Regions from separate parts of the [Clostridium] hylemonae DSM 15053 genome, predicted to be linked through region 1. Evidence: riboswitches for the same ligand, from Rfam matches in the RefSeq annotation. Region 1 holds a riboswitch; the other holds the start of a gene.
The links. A riboswitch is a leader RNA that binds a small molecule or an ion and turns the genes downstream of it on or off. The one in region 1 is predicted to bind glycine.
Positions count from the first base shown of each region.

Region 2: it holds a riboswitch for glycine, as region 1 does, so the genes downstream of both, LAJLEIBI_RS07715 (APC family permease) here and LAJLEIBI_RS06720 (GrdX family protein) in region 1, are expected to answer to the same signal.

Region 1 covers NZ_CP036524.1:1,454,896-1,464,256, forward strand. The annotation lists gene LAJLEIBI_RS06690 (amino acid ABC transporter permease) at 1-255, shown strand, start outside; gene LAJLEIBI_RS06695 (amino acid ABC transporter ATP-binding protein) at 267-956, shown strand; gene purC (phosphoribosylaminoimidazolesuccinocarboxamide synthase) at 1,169-1,876, shown strand; gene purF (amidophosphoribosyltransferase) at 1,895-3,322, shown strand; gene purB (adenylosuccinate lyase) at 3,373-4,806, shown strand; gene LAJLEIBI_RS06715 (alanine/glycine:cation symporter family protein) at 5,128-6,492, shown strand; glycine riboswitch at 6,651-6,762, shown strand; gene LAJLEIBI_RS06720 (GrdX family protein) at 6,901-7,320, shown strand; gene LAJLEIBI_RS06725 (glycine/sarcosine/betaine reductase component B subunit) at 7,392-8,672, shown strand; gene grdB (glycine reductase complex selenoprotein B) at 8,691-9,361, shown strand, end outside.
Region 2 covers NZ_CP036524.1:1,673,679-1,683,039, forward strand. The annotation lists gene LAJLEIBI_RS07700 (homocysteine S-methyltransferase family protein) at 1-538, shown strand, start outside; gene LAJLEIBI_RS07705 (4Fe-4S dicluster domain-containing protein) at 693-2,204, shown strand; gene alaS (alanine--tRNA ligase) at 2,395-5,034, shown strand; glycine riboswitch at 5,131-5,243, shown strand; glycine riboswitch at 5,247-5,306, shown strand; gene LAJLEIBI_RS07715 (APC family permease) at 5,443-6,807, shown strand; gene rpsU (30S ribosomal protein S21) at 6,905-7,081, shown strand; gene LAJLEIBI_RS07725 (putative ABC transporter permease) at 7,180-7,773, shown strand; gene LAJLEIBI_RS07730 (aspartate aminotransferase family protein) at 7,921-9,156, shown strand; gene LAJLEIBI_RS07735 (Maf family protein) at 9,302-9,361, opposite strand, start outside.

The DNA of each region.
Region 1 (9,361 bases):
TTCCGGATCATACTTCCGCAGGTGATGAAGCGGATCCTTCCGTCAGTCACAAACGAAGTGATCACGCTTGTAAAAGATACCTCTCTGGCGTTTGTCGTAGCGGTGCCGGAGATGTTCACGACCGCGAAACAGATTGCCGCGGCCCAGACGTCCATGACGGCATTCGTGGCGGCTGGTATCTTTTATTACGTGTTTAATCTGGTCGTGGCTGTTGTGATGGAAGCGATAGAAAACAAATTAAACTATTACCGTTAGGAGGATATGTCATGAGTCTGTTGGAGATGCACAATATCAAGAAAAGTTTTGGCGAGACAGAGGTTCTGAAGGATATATCCCTCACGGTGGAAAAAGGAGAGGTTCTTGGCATTATCGGGCCGTCCGGCTCCGGGAAATCAACGCTTCTTCGGTGCGCCACTAACCTGGAGACTCCGGATTCGGGAGAGATACGGTACGAGGGCACCTTTGGCCTTGTATTCCAGAATTTTAATCTGTTTCCACATTATTCTGTTATGAAGAATATCATAGACGCGCCGCTCAAGGTGCAGAAACGGAAAAAAGAAGAGGTCATAGAAGAGGCCCGTATGCTGCTGGCAAAGATGGGGCTTCACGGCAAGGAGGATGCCTATCCGTACCAGTTGTCCGGCGGGCAGCAGCAGCGGGTATCCATCGCAAGAGCGCTCGCCATGAACCCGGACATCCTGTTTTTTGATGAGCCTACGTCCGCCCTCGATCCTGAACTTACAGGGGAGATCCTGAAAGTGATCAAAGACCTGGCTGCGGAACATATGACGATGGTCATCGTGACCCACGAGATGAACTTTGCAAAGAATGTATCGGACCATATTATATTTATGGATAACGGTTATATTGCGGAACAGGGCACCCCGGAGGAAGTCTTTGGATCATCCAACGAAAGAATGCAGGAGTTTCTCGGGAAATTTGGGCAAAACTTATAAGTGGATTACTGTTTATTAGAAAAACTTATAAATAAAAGTGTAATAAATAATGAATAAGAATTTGTACAAGGCAGACAGGAATATTGCTTTTCCGTCTGCCTTGTATTATACTTATACGTGCATAAGGCGTATTGGCGCGTGTTTTCACAATAACCGGCGCTGAGTATGCCTTTGATCTCAGAGGATAAAATAAGAAAAGGATGGGTGTTGATATGCAGAAATTAGAACAGTTATATGAAGGAAAAGCGAAAAAAGTCTTTAAGACAGAAGACCCGGATATTGTAATTGTAGACTATAAAGATGATGCCACGGCATTTAATGGAGAAAAAAAGGGAACAATCGTAGGGAAGGGTGTCATCAACAACCGTATGACAAACTATATTTTCCAGGTTCTTGAAAAAGAAGGAGTACCGACGCACTTTGTAGAAGAGCTGAGCGACAGAGAGACGGCAGTCAAAAGAGTGGAGATCGTTCCGCTTGAAGTGATCGTCCGCAATGTTGCAGCAGGAAGCTTTTCCAAGAGACTTGGAATTGAAGAGGGAACAAACTTACTGGCACCTACTCTTGAATTCAGCTATAAAGACGACGACCTCGGCGATCCGCTCATCAATGATTACATGGCGATCGCCATCGGCGCGTCCACAAGAGAAGAGATTGAAAAGATCACAGAATATACATTTAAAGTAAATGAAGTGCTCAAGAAATTCTTTGCGGAAGCAGGAATTGAGCTGATCGACTTTAAGATCGAATTCGGAAGATTCCACGGAGACGTCATCCTGGCAGACGAGATCTCTCCGGATACGTGCCGTCTGTGGGATATCAATACACATGAGAAGCTGGACAAGGACCGTTTCCGCAGGGATATGGGCAATGTGGAGGACGCGTATCAGGAAGTGTTCAGGAGAATCGGCATAAAATAGTAAGGAGCATAAACATTCATGAACCAGTTTGAACAGGTCACAACAGGAATGGGAGAAGAATGTGGTGTATTTGGAGCCTATGATATGGATGGGGGCAATGTGGCCCCCACCGTATATTATGGGCTTTTTGCATTACAGCACCGCGGGCAGGAAAGCTGCGGCATCGCGGTGACGGACACATATGGAGAACGGAAAGTACGCTCGAAAAAAGGACTCGGTCTTGTCAACGATGTATTTGACGGGGAGTCTCTTGAGGAACTGAAAGGGAATCTCGGAGTAGGACATGTCCGCTATTCTACAGCAGGGGGCTCCAGGGCGGAGAATGCCATGCCTCTTGTCATAAACTATGTGAAAGGGACGCTGGTGATCGCCCACAACGGAAATCTGACGAACGCGATCGAGCTCAGACGGGAACTGGAATACACGGGCGCCATCTTCCAGACGACCATCGACTCGGAAGTGATCGCCTACCATATCGCCAGAGAGCGCCTGAACGTAGGAAAGGCAGAGGATGCCGTAAAGAATGCGATGAAAAAGATCAGAGGGGCATACGCGCTTGTCGTCAGCTCTCCGAGAAAGATGATAGGGGCGCGAGATCCGTTTGGGCTGAAGCCGCTCTGTATCGGAAAGCGGGACAATACGTATATACTGGCGTCGGAAAGCTGCGCGCTCTCAGCGGTCGGCGCGGACTTTGTGCGCGACGTCGAACCGGGAGAGATCGTCTCTTTTACGAAGAACGGGATAGAGTCCGACCGGAGCATGGCGATTCCCGCGGATAAACAGGCCAGGTGTATCTTTGAATATATTTATTTTGCAAGAACCGACAGTACGCTGGACGGAGTAAATGTATACCATGCGCGCATCACCGCAGGCAGGGCGCTGGCAAAATCCTACCCGGTCGAAGCGGATCTGGTCGTCGGCGTGCCGGATTCTGGTCTCGTGGCGGCAAAGGGGTATTCGGAAGAGTCCGGGATCCCATACGGCATGGCGTTCCACAAGAACAGCTACGTGGGCCGTACCTTTATCAAACCGAGTCAGAGCGAGCGGGAGTCAAGCGTGAAGATCAAGCTCAATGTCATCGAGGAAGTGGTCCGGGGCAAACGTATTGTGATGGTGGACGATTCCATCGTGCGGGGCACGACCTGTGCCAATATCATTAAGATGCTGAAAAAGGCAGGCGCGTTGGAGGTTCATGTCAGAATAAGCTCGCCGCCGTTTCTGTATCCGTGTTATTTTGGCACCGATGTGCCGTCCAATGAGCAGCTGATCGCCCATGCGCACACACCCAAAGAGATACAGAAAATGATAGGGGCCGACTCTCTTGGATATATGGAGATCGACAGGCTGAAAGAAATGGTGGGAGATCTCGGGTACTGTGACGCGTGCTTTACCGGGAATTATCCGATGGAAGTGCCGGGCAGGGATGTGTCGCAGGCCTTTGAATAGCCTGCAGAAGGAAGCGGCAAATATATGTTGATTGATGAAAGGAAAAAAATATGAGTACAGACAGATATGTAAGCCCGTTATCAGAACGTTACGCCAGCAGGGAGATGCAGTATATCTTTTCTCCGGACAAGAAGTTCCGCACATGGAGACGGCTCTGGATCGCGCTGGCAGAGACAGAGAAGGAACTGGGGCTTCCCATAACAGAGGAACAGATCGAAGAATTGAAGGAACATGCGGATGATATCAATTATGAAGTTGCAAAGGAGCGCGAAAAGCTCGTGCGCCACGATGTGATGTCACATGTGTACGCGTACGGCCAGCAATGCCCGAAGGCAAAAGGGATCATCCATCTCGGGGCAACGTCCTGCTATGTCGGTGACAACACGGACATTATAATCATGGCAGAGGCGCTTGAGATCGTGAGAAAGAAACTGGTCAATGTGATCGCAGAACTGGCTGAATTCGCAGATGAATACAAAGCGCTGCCGACGCTTGCGTTCACACATTTCCAGCCGGCCCAGCCTACGACGGTAGGAAAGAGAGCCACACTCTGGATGCAGGAATTTATGATGGATCTGGAAGACCTGGAATATGTAAAAGGAAGCCTTAAGCTGCTCGGTTCCAAAGGAACGACCGGAACACAGGCAAGCTTTTTAGAGCTCTTTGACGGAGATCAGGAGACGATCGACCGGATCGATCCGATGATCGCGGAGAAAATGGGCTTCAAGGCATGCTGTCCGGTATCGGGGCAGACTTACTCCCGTAAGGTGGACACGAGAGTTGTGAATGTACTTGCCGGGATCGCGGCAAGCGCGCACAAGCTGTCCAACGATATACGCCTTCTGCAGCATCTGAAGGAAGTGGAAGAGCCGTTTGAAAAGACGCAGATCGGCTCCTCCGCGATGGCATATAAGAGAAACCCGATGAGAAGCGAGCGGATCGCGTCGCTGTCCCGCTATGTGATGGTGGATGCGCTGAACCCTGCCATCACGTCAGCTACCCAGTGGTTCGAGCGGACGCTCGATGACTCGGCGAACAAGCGTCTCAGCGTACCGGAAGGCTTCCTCGCAGTCGACGGCATATTGGATCTGTGCCTGAATGTAGTGGACGGTCTCGTCGTATATCCGAAAGTGATCGAGAAGCGCCTTATGTCGGAGCTGCCTTTCATGGCCACGGAAAATATCATGATGGACGCGGTGAAGGCCGGCGGCGACAGGCAGGAGCTGCATGAGAGGATCAGAGAACTGTCCATGGAGGCAGGGAAAAATGTGAAAGAAAAAGGTCTGGACAACAATCTCCTTGAGCTTATCGCGGCTGATCCTGCGTTTAACCTGAGTGAGGAAGAACTCAAAAAGACGATGGATCCGTCCAGATATACCGGACGCGCGGCGCTGCAGGTGGAGGCATTTCTCAAAGATACGGTGGCCCCGGTCCTTGAGGCCAACAAGGATGTGCTCGGAATGAGCGCGGAGATCAACGTATAAGCGGCAGTAACAGGACGACAGCAGTTCTGAAATGATGAAAATCAGAAGACGGCTGTCCGGGCGCAGGCCCGGGCAGCCGCTTTTTCTTCCGTTTGGAATGTCCCTATGTAATGCACGGGAACCTTTGGCATTTTTCACAAATCAGTAAAATGGAAAGAACGTGAATTCAATATGTAATTTTGAATATTGAAGAAAAATCACCAAAAATTATTACAAATGAAGAATCCTGTTGCAATTACTTTGTTAATAAATTATCATAGACTTATCAGATAATACAGTTTTGTTATCGGCTGTATTTATGAGAGAAGGAGGGAATTTTGAATGGAGACATTAAACAACATTGTCCTGACGATTCAGCACTATCTTGCGGACTACATACTGATCGCCGCTCTTTTGCTCGGCGGCATCTGGTTTACCGTAAGACTTGGCTTTATCCAGGTAAGAGGGTTTAAAGAAGGGATGAAGAGGACGTTCGGCGGACTGTTCCGGAAAAAAGGCGAGGCCGGAGCAGACGGCATGTCCTCATTCCAGGCGCTGGCGACAGCGATCGCGGCCCAGGTCGGCACAGGCAACATTGCCGGAGCGGCGACGGCGCTGGCGATCGGCGGTCCGGGAGCGATCTTCTGGATGTGGGTTGCGGCATTCCTCGGAATGGCAACCATATTTGCAGAAGCGATCATGGCACAGAAGTATAAATGCGTCGGTGAAGACGGAGTGGTGACAGGAGGTCCTGTATACTACATCCGCGCGGCATTTAAAGGCACGTTCGGCAAAGTGCTGGCAGGAATTTTTGCCGTACTTATCATCTTCGCGCTCGGCTTCATGGGAAATGCGGTACAGTCCAACTCCATCGCGGCAGCGTTCCGCACAGCATTCGGCGTTCCGCAGGCGGTCATGGGCATCGTTATCGCTGTTCTGGCACTCGCCGTATTTATGGGCGGTATGAAGCGTATTGCCAAAGTGACGGAGACGATCGTACCGATCATGGCGGCGCTGTATATCGTGGGAGCATTGATCGTGATCATCTATAACTACAGGAACATACCGTACGCGTTCCACGCGATCATCGTCGGTGCGTTCAGCCCGTCCTCCATTGCAGGCGGCGCGGTCGGCGCGACGATCAAGCTGGCGCTGACAAAGGGTGTGGCGCGCGGTCTTTTTTCCAACGAGGCAGGTATGGGCTCTACTCCGCACGCACATGCGGTCGCCAAGGTAGACCACCCGGTGGAGCAGGGATTTGTAGCCATGGTAGGCGTTTTCATCGATACGTTTGTAGTCCTTAATCTTACGGCGCTCGTTATTATTACGACAAAGTCCATTCCGACAGGCAAGACGGGGGCGGAACTGAGCCAGTACGCGTTTTCCACATTGTTCGGAAAAGGCGGCGATATCTTTATCGCAGTTTGTATGTTCTTCTTTGCGTTTTCCACGATCGTCGGCTGGTATTTCTTCGGGCAGGCAAATATAAAATATCTGTTCGGGGCAAAAGCGGTCAAAGTATATTCACTGCTGGTGGCAGCCTGCGTCGTGCTCGGCTCGCTTGCCCAGGTGGATCTCGTGTGGAACATGGCGGACTGCTTTAATTCCATGATGGTCATACCGAATATCCTCGGCCTGTTCGCTTTGAGCGGAGTGATAAAGAAGGTGCACGACGACTACTATAAGAACTTTTTAAATAAGAAATAAAAGTAAATATACATAAAATTGAAGATGGTTTGTTGTATGAAATTAACAAATCGAACTTTCTCATTTGAAAAGGTTGAAAAAATATTAACAATAAGTTAATATAAAAACAAGCAATAAGATTTATTCATTGCGTCTATAAATAAAATTAAACAGCGGGTTGATTTTTCTCAAGAGAGAGCCGTACATATGGCCGCCGAAGAGGCAAGCCGGACAGATGAGGGTGAACATCTGGCGGGTGAAACTTTCAGGCAAAAGGACTGGGAAAAGGACCGCATTCTGAATCTTGTGTTGAAGTGTTTAGTAAGCACGCCAATAGACAGAAAGGACGAATTACACATCTGTGTTTAAATCGTCCTTTTTTTATTCTTTGCCGGATGGAATGTGTTTTTTGGAAAATTCAGCAGTTCGGTGAGTAAAATATCCAGATCAAAAGAGGTGGATGAGATGCAGAATCGTTACATAATAATAACAAATAATCCACTCGTCCCGGAGAAGATTGGCGGAACACACAATGTGGAGTACAAAGAGATCTCCTACGAGGAAGTTCTCAGGACAGTCAGAGACAGAATACATGAAGGGCACACGCTTTTATCACATCCCCTGTCGGGGAGTGTAAAGCCTAATGAAACACCATATAAATCAATCATGCTGTCGGCAGGAAAGGGGGAGGTGGACCCGGGGTCGGTAGTTATCATTGAAAACGCCATAGAGGCGTGCCGGAAGTTTGTGTTTAAGTCAGACAAATACAAACCTGAGGTGTACGATGATTTTCAGATGATAGACTGGACTCTACTGGAAAGTGCGATCACATCGGCGGATGTAATGTAAGGTATGCGAGAGGTTGTAACAGGCGAAAGCTTCAACAAATAACAACATTTAACTTAAGGAGGGAACAATACGTGAAATTAGAAATGGGACACATATACATCAAGGATATTCAGTTTGCAGCAGAATCCAAGATCGAAGACGGAATCCTTTATGTATCAGAAGAGGCTGTAAAGGCAGTTGCTCTTGAAGATGAGAAGATCAAGAGTGTATCATTTGACATTGCAAAACCAGGAGAGAGCGTGAGGATCACGCCGGTGAAGGATGTCATTGAGCCACGTGTTAAAGTAGAGGGAAAAGGGGGAATCTTCCCGGGCGTTATCTCTAAAGTGGATACAGTAGGAAGCGGCAAGACATACGCATTAAAGGGGATGGCGGTTGTCACAGCCGGCAAGATCGTAGGGTTCCAGGAAGGCATCATCGATATGACAGGCCCTGGCGCGGACTATACTCCATTTTCAAAGACACTTAACCTTGTTATGGTATGTGAACCGGTGGACGGCATCAAACCGCACGATTATGAAAAAGCAGTAAGATTTGCCGGCTTCAGAGTTGCGGTGTATATCGGAGAGCTGGCCCGCAGCCTTACACCGGACGAGACAAAAGTGTATGAGACATACACAGTCAAAGAAGGTATGGAGAAATATCCCGACCTTCCGAGAGTGGCGTATGTACAGATGCTCCAGAGCCAGGGACTTCTGCACGACACTTACGTGTACGGCGTGGACGCAAAGAAAGTGCTTCCGACGATCCTGAATCCGACAGAGATCATGGACGGGGCTATCGTATCGGGCAACTGTGTGTCCGCATGCGACAAGAACCCTACTTATGTACATCTGAACAACCCTGTCGTACATGATATGTTTGAGGAGCACGGCAAGACGATCAACTTTGTATGCCAGATCATCACAAATGAAAATGTATATCTTGCGGACAAACAGCGTTCATCAGACTGGACGGCAAAGCTGTGCAAGATGCTGGATCTTGACGCTGTAATCGTATCACAGGAAGGATTCGGCAACCCGGATACGGACCTGATCATGAACTGTAAGAAGATCGAGGCTGAGGGTGTCAAGACAGTTATCATCACAGACGAGTATGCCGGACGTGACGGTAAATCCCAGTCTCTCGCAGATGCAGACGCAGCTGCAGATGCAGTTGTTACAGGCGGAAACGCAAACCAGGTTATTATCCTGCCTAAGTTGGACAAAGTTATCGGAACTCTTGACTATGTGACAAAGATCGCCGGAGCCAGTGAAGAGACGCTCCGCGAGGACGGTTCCCTGGAGGTAGAGCTTCAGGTGCTGACAGGAGCAACAAACGAAACTGGTTTCAACAAACTGAGCGCGAGATAATAAGGGAGGATACAGTAAATGAGCAAAATTAAAGTTGTACATTACATCAATCAGTTCTTCGCCAACATCGGCGGGGAAGAAAAAGCGGATTATCCGGCAGAGCTTCGCGTAGGTGAAGTGGTTGGACCGGGTATGGCGTTTAACATGAATTTTAAAGATGAGGCGGAGATCATTGCAACGATCGTTTGCGGAGATTCTTACTTCAACGAGAACCTTGAAAAAGCAAAGGCAGATATTCTTGCAATGGTAAAAGAGCAGGCTCCGGATGTGTTTATCGCAGGACCGGCGTTCAATGCGGGTCGTTACGGCGTTGCATGTGGCACTATTGCGGCTGCGGTTCAGGAGGAACTGGGCATTCCTGCGATCACAGGTATGTATGTGGAGAATCCGGGCGCTGATATGTTCAAAAACCAGGTATATATGGTCTCTACAAAGAACAGTGCTGCAGGTATGAGAGACGCAGTTGCCAAGATGGCTCCTCTTGCTCTTAAGCTTGCCAGAGGTGAAGCAGTCGGCGCTTCCTGTCAGGAAGGTTACATGCCGAACGGTGTCCGCGTAAATTTCTTCGAGGAAGAAAGAGGTTCAAAGAGAGCGGTAAACATGCTGCTTAAAAAGCTTGCAGACAAACCATTTGAGACAGAATATCCGATGCCGAACTTTGACAGAGTTGATCCGAATCCGGCCATAAA
Region 2 (9,361 bases), 220 kb from region 1:
GATCATCAATGAGTATCTCATTCCTGCGCTTGACGTGGTCGGGAAAGGATTTGAGAAAGGTACTGTTTTTCTCCCGCAGCTGCTCATGAGCGCGGATGCGGCAAAGCTTGCATTTGCCGTGCTGAAAGAGGAACTTGCCAGAAGCGGGGAGAGCGCGCAGAAAAAAGAAAAGGTCATCCTGGCGACTGTCAAAGGGGATATTCACGATATCGGGAAGAACATTGTAAAAGTGCTGCTGGAAAACTACAGCTTTGATGTCATTGATCTTGGGAAGGACGTGCCGCCGGAGGAAATTGTCCTCAGGGCTGTCTCGGAGGATGTGCGCCTCGTCGGACTAAGCGCGCTCATGACGACGACGGTGGTCAGCATGGAGCGTACGATAAAGCTCCTTCGCAGGGATAAGCCGGACTGCAAAGTCATGGTGGGCGGAGCGGTGCTGAACGAAGAATATGCGGAAATGATCGGCGCAGATTTTTACGGGAAGGACGCGATGCAGTCTGTTTATTACGCGCAGAAGATCTTGCAGACAGCGGAGTAAGATGAGTACCGGCGCTGCCGTAGTCTAAGCGGGGAATAAATTGCGCTTCATGTTTTTGATTTAGTACAAGTGCGGTTGTTGACAGAAATTTAACGATTCAGTATAGTGGTGGAAGAAGTAAATTAGTGGAAAATATTCAGGAGGAAACTGCTTTATGATGAGAGGACTGGATACGACGGTCAGGAAGCTGAGAAGAAGAGTATTCGAGGAAGTTGCCAGACTTGGTTTTAAGGCGAATGCAGAGACGCTGAACGATGATATGGAGGCTATTCCTTATAAGATGGTAAATGAAGATACCGCGAAGTACAGGGAGAGTGTGTACCGGGCCCGGGCGGTCGTGCGGGAAAGGCTGAGACTGGCCATGGGGCTGTCTCTTCGGCCGGAGAATAAGCCGGTGCATCTGACCGCCGGCGTGGAATCCAGTAATATTTCCGACAAATATTATGAGCCGCCTCTCATGCAGGTGATACCTTCTGCCTGTGAAGCGTGTGAAGAGCGGGGATATGAGGTCAGCAACATGTGTAAGGGCTGCCTGGCTCATCCGTGTATGGAAGTCTGTCCGAAGGACGCTGTTTCCATGGTAAAGGGCCGTTCTTACATTGACCAGGAGAAGTGTATCAAATGCGGTAAGTGTAAGTCTGTCTGCCCCTATGACGCTATTTCAAGGAAAGAACGCCCGTGCCAGAAGGCGTGCGGCGTGGGAGCGATAGAATCGGACAACTGCGGGCGCGCGCGCATCAACAATGAAAAGTGTGTATCATGCGGAATGTGTATGGTGAGCTGTCCGTTCGGCGCCATATCGGACAAGTCGCAGATATTCCAGCTGGCCCGCGCGCTTACAGAGGGGGATGAGATCGTAGCTGAGATCGCGCCGGCCTTTGCCGGCCAGTTCGGGGACAATATCACGCCGAGAAATCTAAAGGCCGCGCTTCAGGAACTGGGATTTTCAGAGGTGTACGAGGTGGCTCTGGGCGCCGACATCGGGGCGGTGGCGGAGGCACATCATTATGTCAATAAAGTGACAACAGGAGAGCTTCCTTTCCTTCTTACTTCCTGCTGTCCGTCCTGGGCCATGCTTGCCAAGAAGTATTTCCCGGATCTGATCGACCAGGTTTCACAGGAGCTGACGCCGATGGTGGCCACCGCCCGGACGATCAAACAGGAACACCCGGAGGCAAGGGTGGTATTTGTAGGTCCCTGCGCGGCGAAGAAGCTGGAGGCTATGCGCAGGACCGTCCGAAGCGATGTGGATTTCGTAATAACTTTTGAGGAGCTTCAGGCGATGTTTGACGCGAAAGAGATAGACCTGACCAAATATGAGGCGGAATCCTCCTTCCACAATGCGACCGGGGCCGGGCGCGGTTATGCGGTAGCCGGCGGTGTGGCGGAAGCCATCGAAAAATGTGTGAAGGAATACTATCCGGGCGTGGAAGTGAGTATTGAACACGCGGAAGGACTTGCAGAGTGCAAGAAGACGCTGGCGCTGGCAAAGGCAGGGAAGATGAACGGCTGTCTCATTGAAGGAATGGGCTGTCCGGGCGGCTGCGTGGCCGGGGCCGGAACGAACATCCAGGTTGTGAAAGCGCAGAAAAAGATAAAAGAGTTCGTGGCAGCATCCTCGAAACAGCTGCCGCCGAAAGAGTTAGAAGAAATAGAGCTGAAATAACAGCCAGGGACAGGGCAAAATGAGCTGGGGACGGGGGAAAATCGATTTTCCCCCGTCCCCAGCTCATTTTGCCCTGTCCCCGCCCGTTGACAAACAGCCGGGTTCTCTTTATAATTAAGACTTAAGTATCAAATAGTCCCGGACGCTTGCGGCTGACGGGGATTTTGGATATAGAAGCAGGAGGGCATATATGCAGAAATACGGAGTAAATGAATTGAGGAAAATGTTCCTGGAGTATTTTGAGAGTAAGGGACATCTGATTATGAAGAGTTTTTCACTCGTACCGCACAATGATAAGAGTCTGTTGCTGATCAACTCGGGAATGGCGCCGCTGAAGCCATATTTTACCGGCCAGGAGATTCCGCCGAAAAAGCGGGTCACTACGTGCCAGAAATGTATTCGTACAGGCGACATTGAAAATGTAGGAAAGACTGCCAGGCACGGGACGTTTTTCGAGATGCTCGGCAATTTCTCGTTTGGGGATTATTTTAAAAAGGAGTCCATCCGCTGGACGTGGGAGTTTTTGACAGATGTGGTCGGCCTTGAGCCGGACAGGCTCTATCCGTCTGTCTATCTGGATGACGATGAAGCCTGGGAGATCTGGAACAAGGATATAGGGATCGCACCGGAGCGGATCTTCCGTTTTGGAAAAGAGGACAATTTCTGGGAGCATGGTTCAGGACCGTGCGGGCCTTGCTCGGAAGTATATTATGACCGAGGGCCAAAATACGGCTGCGGCAGTCCGGATTGTACGGTGGGCTGTGAATGCGACCGGTATATGGAGATCTGGAACAATGTATTTACCCAATTTGACAATGACGGCAATAATAATTATACGGAGCTTGAACAGAAAAATATAGATACCGGCATGGGTCTGGAACGTCTGGCCTGTGTTGTACAGGGCGTGGATTCCATGTTTGATATTGATACGATCAAAGCGCTCAGAGACCATGTCTGCCACATTACAAAGACAGAATATGGACAGGATGATGAGACAGATGTATCCCTGCGCGTTATCACAGACCATATCCGCTCTGTGACCTTTATGATCTCGGACGGAATTATGCCGTCCAATGAAGGAAGGGGCTATGTACTGCGCCGTCTGCTGCGCCGCGCGTGCCGTCATGGAAGGCTGCTCGGCGTGGAAGGAGAATTCCTCGTAGAGCTGGCCCGTACTGTTATTGAAGGCTCCAGAGACGGATATCCCGAACTGGAAGAAAAGAAAGATTTTATATTTAAAGTCATAGCAAAGGAAGAGGAACAGTTTAACAAAACGATAGATCAGGGACTGTCTATTCTTGCTGAGATGGAAGCAGAGATGGAGAAGAACGGGGAAAAAACACTGTCGGGCGATCATGCGTTCAAGCTCTATGACACGTACGGATTTCCGCTGGACCTCACAAAAGAAATTCTTGAGGAGAAGGGCCTGTCTGTCGATGAAGAAGGCTTCAGGGCGTCTATGGAAGTTCAGCGCCGGACGGCGAGAGAAGCAAGAGAGGTGACGAACTATATGGGCGCGGACGCTACGGTGTATGAGTCCATCGCTCCGGAGGTAACGTCAGAGTTTGTCGGCTACGATAATCTGAGCTTTGAATCTTCTGTGACAGTTCTCACGACAGAGACGGAGATCACAGATGCATTGTCAGATGGAGACAGGGGGACGGTATTTGTAGAGAAGACACCGCTTTATGCCACGAGCGGCGGCCAGGAGGCTGATAAAGGGTATATACGTACGGCGGACGGAGAATTCCGTGTGGAGGATGTTGTAAAGCTTTTAGGCGGCAAGATCGGTCATGTCGGCTATGTGACAAAAGGTATGATCAAGACAGGAGATACGGTTACACTTGAGGTCGATGAGGAGAACAGGGCGCTGTCCGCGAGAAACCACAGCGCGACACATCTGCTTCATAAAGCGCTGCGGACTGTCCTTGGAACACATGTAGAGCAGGCCGGTTCTTCTGTAAATGCAGAGAGGCTCCGCTTTGATTTCACTCATTTCTCCGCGTTGACGAAGGAGGAACTGAAGAAGGTCGAAGAGATCGTCAATGCGCAGATCATGGCTGCTCTGCCGGTCAAGGTAGAAAATCTGCCGATCGAGGAAGCAAGAAAGACAGGAGCGGCTGCGCTGTTTGGGGAAAAATATGGCGATATCGTACGTGTTGTCAGCATGGGAGATTTTTCTGTAGAGTTCTGCGGCGGTACGCATGTGGAAAATACCGGTGTCATCACGGCGTTTAAGATCATTTCCGAGACGGGCGTCGCAGCCGGTGTGCGCCGGATCGAAGCGCTGACATCCAAGGGGCTGCTGGACTATTACGACGAGCTTGAGAAGCGGCTTGCGGAGGCGGCAAAGCTTGTAAAAGCCTCACCGGATAAGCTTGCGGAAAAAATCACACATCTTCTGGCAGAGAACAAGACACTGCACAGTGAGGTGGAAAGCCTTAAGAGCAAGCTCGCTCAAGATGCAATGGGCGATGTGATGGATCAGGTCACAGAAGTGAAAGGCGTGAAACTCCTTGCCACGGAAGTGGAGGGAGTGGATATGAACGGACTGCGCGACCTCGGCGACCAGTTGAAGGATAAGCTGGGCGAAGGAGTGATCGTCATTGCATCCGCTGCCGGAGGGAAGGTAAATCTGATGGCAACTGCCACGAAGGGCGCCATAGAAAAAGGAGCCCACGCCGGAAACCTTATCAAAGCGATCGCAGGCCTTGTCGGCGGCGGAGGCGGAGGACGCCCGAACATGGCGCAGGCCGGAGGTAAAAATCCGGACGGAATCAGCAGCGCGATCGCCAAAGCGGGAGAAGTTCTTGAGGAACAGTTATCATAGGGCATAAACTTCTTTGTCATAAGATTAACGTCATAAAAATAACTATGGTTGACAAATTTACCGGGCACACATATACTAAGTAAAGAATAAAGCCAGGTGAAGCGGCGAGGAAGATTTCTGCCTGATATACGGCAGAAAACCGATGAAGCAATTGGGAAGGCTCCTAATCTTTCCAAGAAACTTTCAGGTGCAGGTACCCGCCGTGGATGGGACTCTGGAAAGAGCCTTTAAAGGCCACCGTAGAAGTAAAGCTTTCAGGTAAAAATACAGAGGGTATAGGATACGCTATCAGTACGCCTATACCCTCTTTTGTATTGTCTGAATAGTGTGAGAATCTTCATAGGGGTCAGACCCCTGTGGGCAAAGGGGTCTGACCCCTATGAAAATTTCGGCGAAGGAGAATGTATTATGGAACAAAAACGGGAATTGAAGAAAAATTTAGGTGTGGCGACTGCCATGGCTCTGGTCGTGGGCTGTGTGATCGGGTCCGGCGTGTTTTTTAAGCCGCAGGCTATTTATACGGCAACGGGAGGGGCTCCCGGGCTTGGAATGATCGCCTGGGTCATCACAGGTCTCGCAAGTATTGCCGCGGCTCTTACTTTTGCGGAAGTAGCGATCATGATACCGAAGACAGGGGGAATGGTTGCTTACCTGGAAGAAATCTATAATCCGGTAGTTGGCTTTCTGGCGGGATGGGTACAGACGATCCTGTTTTACCCTGCTATGATCTCGGCGCTTGCGGTTGTGTGCGCGCAGCAGGCAGGTCTTTTTATCGGGGAAGGCTTTACTGTGCCGCTTGCGATCGGCATCATAATTTTGATCATATTTTTAAATAACCTCGGCTCGAAGGTCGGGGGGAGCATCCAGGTTGTATTTACCATATGTAAACTGATCCCGCTCATTCTTCTGATGATTTTTGGATTTGTAAAAGGCAGCGGCGCAAACCCCATCTTCAGCCCTATGGTTGGTGACGGACTGAGTCCGGCGGTGGTGCTCGGGCAGCTCATGGTCGCCATATTATTTGCCTTTGAAGGGTGGACCGGGGTCGGCGCGATCGCGGGAGAGATGAAAAATCCAAGCAGAGACCTTCCGATCGCGATCGTCGGCGGTGTGTCTGTGATCATGGGCGTATACTTTATCATCAATATCGCTTATCTGTGGGTGCTTCCGGCAAGTGAACTGGCGACGCTCACGGCTCCGGCATCCGCGGTGGCTCTGAAGGTGTTCGGTGACATCGGCGGGAAGATCATCTCGGTCGGCATCATGATATCCGTGTTCGGAGCCTGCAACGGCTTTGTGCTGTCCGGCTCGAGAGTGGCCTATTCTCTGGCAGCGGAAGGCAATTTCCCGTACAGCCGTAATCTTGCGAAGCTGAACAATGCACAGGTTCCAACAAATTCGATCATCCTCGTCGGCGGGATCGGCTGTATCTATGCCATCAGCGGGCAGTTTAACCTGCTCACAGACCTGGCCGTATTCTCAAGCTGGACCTTCTATACGCTGACCTTTATCGGTGTGATGAAGTTAAGGAAAGACCGCCCGGACGCAGTGAGAACATATAAGGTGCCGCTGTACCCGGTCGTGCCCATCATTGCTGTCGTCAGCGGAGTGTATGTGATCATTAACCAGCTGTTCATGTCGGGGCTCCAGTCAACGGTGCTCTCAGTGGGAAGTATTGTCATTATGTTAATAGGCCTTCCGGTGTATTCTGTAGTTATGAAAAACAAAGAAAAGAAAAAAACTGCAGCAAATGCCGAAAAAATATTGACGTAGTAGAAATATGTGCTATAATCTTATGTAGTGCAATAAATATACCCGAACAGTCGTATGGTGCACAATATAGGACTGGAGGGAGGTTAGGTGTGAGTCTATGTCAAATGTAATCGTAAAAGAAAACGAGACGTTAGATAGCGCTTTACGCAGATTCAAAAGAAACTGCGCCAAAGCGGGCATTCAGCAGGAAATTCGTAAAAGAGAACATTACGAAAAGCCAAGCGTAAGACGTAAGAAAAAGTCTGAAGCTGCTAGAAAACGTAAGTATAACTAATATGTGCAGATAAATAGAGTGTTGGGGTACAACACTCTATTTTTACGTTAATGAAACCTTTCGGCAGAAGTACCTAAGGAAGAGCAGAGGTGATAAACATGTGGTGGAATAAAGTGATATTTGGCTGGAGCGCGTATCATGTCGTGCTGTGGTTCCTTGTTTACAGTATACTCGGATGGTTTGTGGAATCTGTCTACATGTCATTGTGCAACCGGAAAATAACAAACCGGGGGTTTGCGCGGTGTCCGGTATGTCCCATTTACGGCGTTGGAGCGCTGACTGTATTTTTTATGCTGCAGCCGTACAGTGAACATCCCGTGAAGCTGTTTTTTATGGGAATGCTGCTTGCCACGTCTATCGAATTTATCACAGCCGGAATCATGAACAAGATATTCGGTGAGATATGGTGGGATTACCGCCGGAAACCATTTAATTATAAAGGGATCATATGTCTGGAGAGCTCTATTGCCTGGGGGTTCTACACGCTGGCGTTGTTTGCTTTCCTCCAGAATATGATAGTTGACATCGTGGGTGTCATACCTGTTATGATAGGAAGGATCGGCGGAAGCATTTTGATCATTGTTTATGCGGTGGATTTCTTCATTACTTTATACAGGGAGAAAAAGGAAGATATTCCGGAACGTCTATGGCAGGTAAAGGACAGACTGCTGGACAAGCTGTCGAAGGAATGATATACATAGGAAACAACAATTGACGGATCAATGGAAAAGGTCTATACTGAAAATGTCACAGACGAGGACGTCGTATTTTATATACGGTGTCCTTTTTTTATTTCAGAAAACTGTATATACGGCGCAGAAGAAAGTGAGGAGATTAGTATGAGACTGAGAGAAACCGGGCTTACGGCCGAAGAATTGAAGGCAATGACAGATAAGTATATGGTAGAGACTTATCCAAGGTATGATTTTGTCGCTGAGCGGGCGGAAGGAATGTACCTCTATGATGAGAAAGGAAATGCCTATCTTGACTTTTACGGAGGAGTCGCTGTAAACAGTGTGGGAAACAGAAATCACAGGGTGATAGAAGCAGTCAAAGAACAGGCGGATGATATCGTGCATACGTTTAACTATCCGTATACGGTTCCGCAGGCGCTGCTTGCAAAGAAAATTTGTGACACAGTAGGGATGGACAAAATATTTTATCAGAATTCAGGAGCAGAAGCGAATGAATGCATGATCAAGATGGCGAGAAAATATGGAACAGACAAATACGGAAAGAATCGTTATCATATTATAACGGCAAAGAATGGATTCCATGGAAGAACCTATGGCGCTATGTCGGCTACAGGGCAGCCGGACAGTGCCGTCCAGGAAGGTTTTATGCCTGTGGTTCCGGGATTTTCATACGCAGAATTCAACAACCTGGAAGATTTTGCATCCAAGGTGACCGCAGATACGATAGCTGTCATGATCGAGCCTGTGCAGGGAGAAGGAGGTGTATATCCGGCTACAAGAGAGTTCATGGAAGGACTGAGAAAACTTTGTGATGACAAGGAGATGCTTCTTCTGCTGGATGAAGTGCAGACTGGATGGGGAAGAACGGGCGCCGCAATGGCGTATATGGGATATGGAGTCATGCCGGATGCCGTTTCGATGGCAAAGGCCATGGGCGGCGGCGTGCCGATCGGAGCCTGTTGTGCAAGAACGGAAGTTGCCGAAGCCTTAAGCGCCGGGAGTCATGGTTCTACTTACGGCGGAAATGCACTTGCATGTGCAGCGGCGCTTGCTTCTGTATCAGAGATTCTGGACAACAACTTAAGTGAAAATGCCAGGACAGTAGGAAAATATCTCAGAAAAAAGCTCGCAGAACTTCCCCATGTTAAAGAAGTCAGAGGGCGCGGCCTGCTTGTGGGCTGCGAATATGATATTCCGATCGCGGCAGACGTGAAATGGAATGCCCTGAAAAGAAGGGTGCTCATAACAGCTATCGGGGACAGTGTGAACCGGATGACTCCGCCGCTGACGGCTGAAAAGAAGCATGTAGACAGACTTGTGGCAGCCATGAGAGAAGCTATAGAAGAAGCGGCAGAAGAACAGATAGTCAAAGCAGGCTGATCCGTATATTGTTTACATTAAGCCCTACGGTCACGGAGGCCATGATAGTGCCTTTCACAGCCATAATAAATTTCAGGATGACAAAGACAATTCCTCCCACAAGTGAAATCTTCAGGGTATTTTTTCGTATTTTACTCTGTGAAAATCAGTGTCCATGGAACGCACTCCTGTCTAATTCGTGATATAGACGTGCGATGGGCAGCCC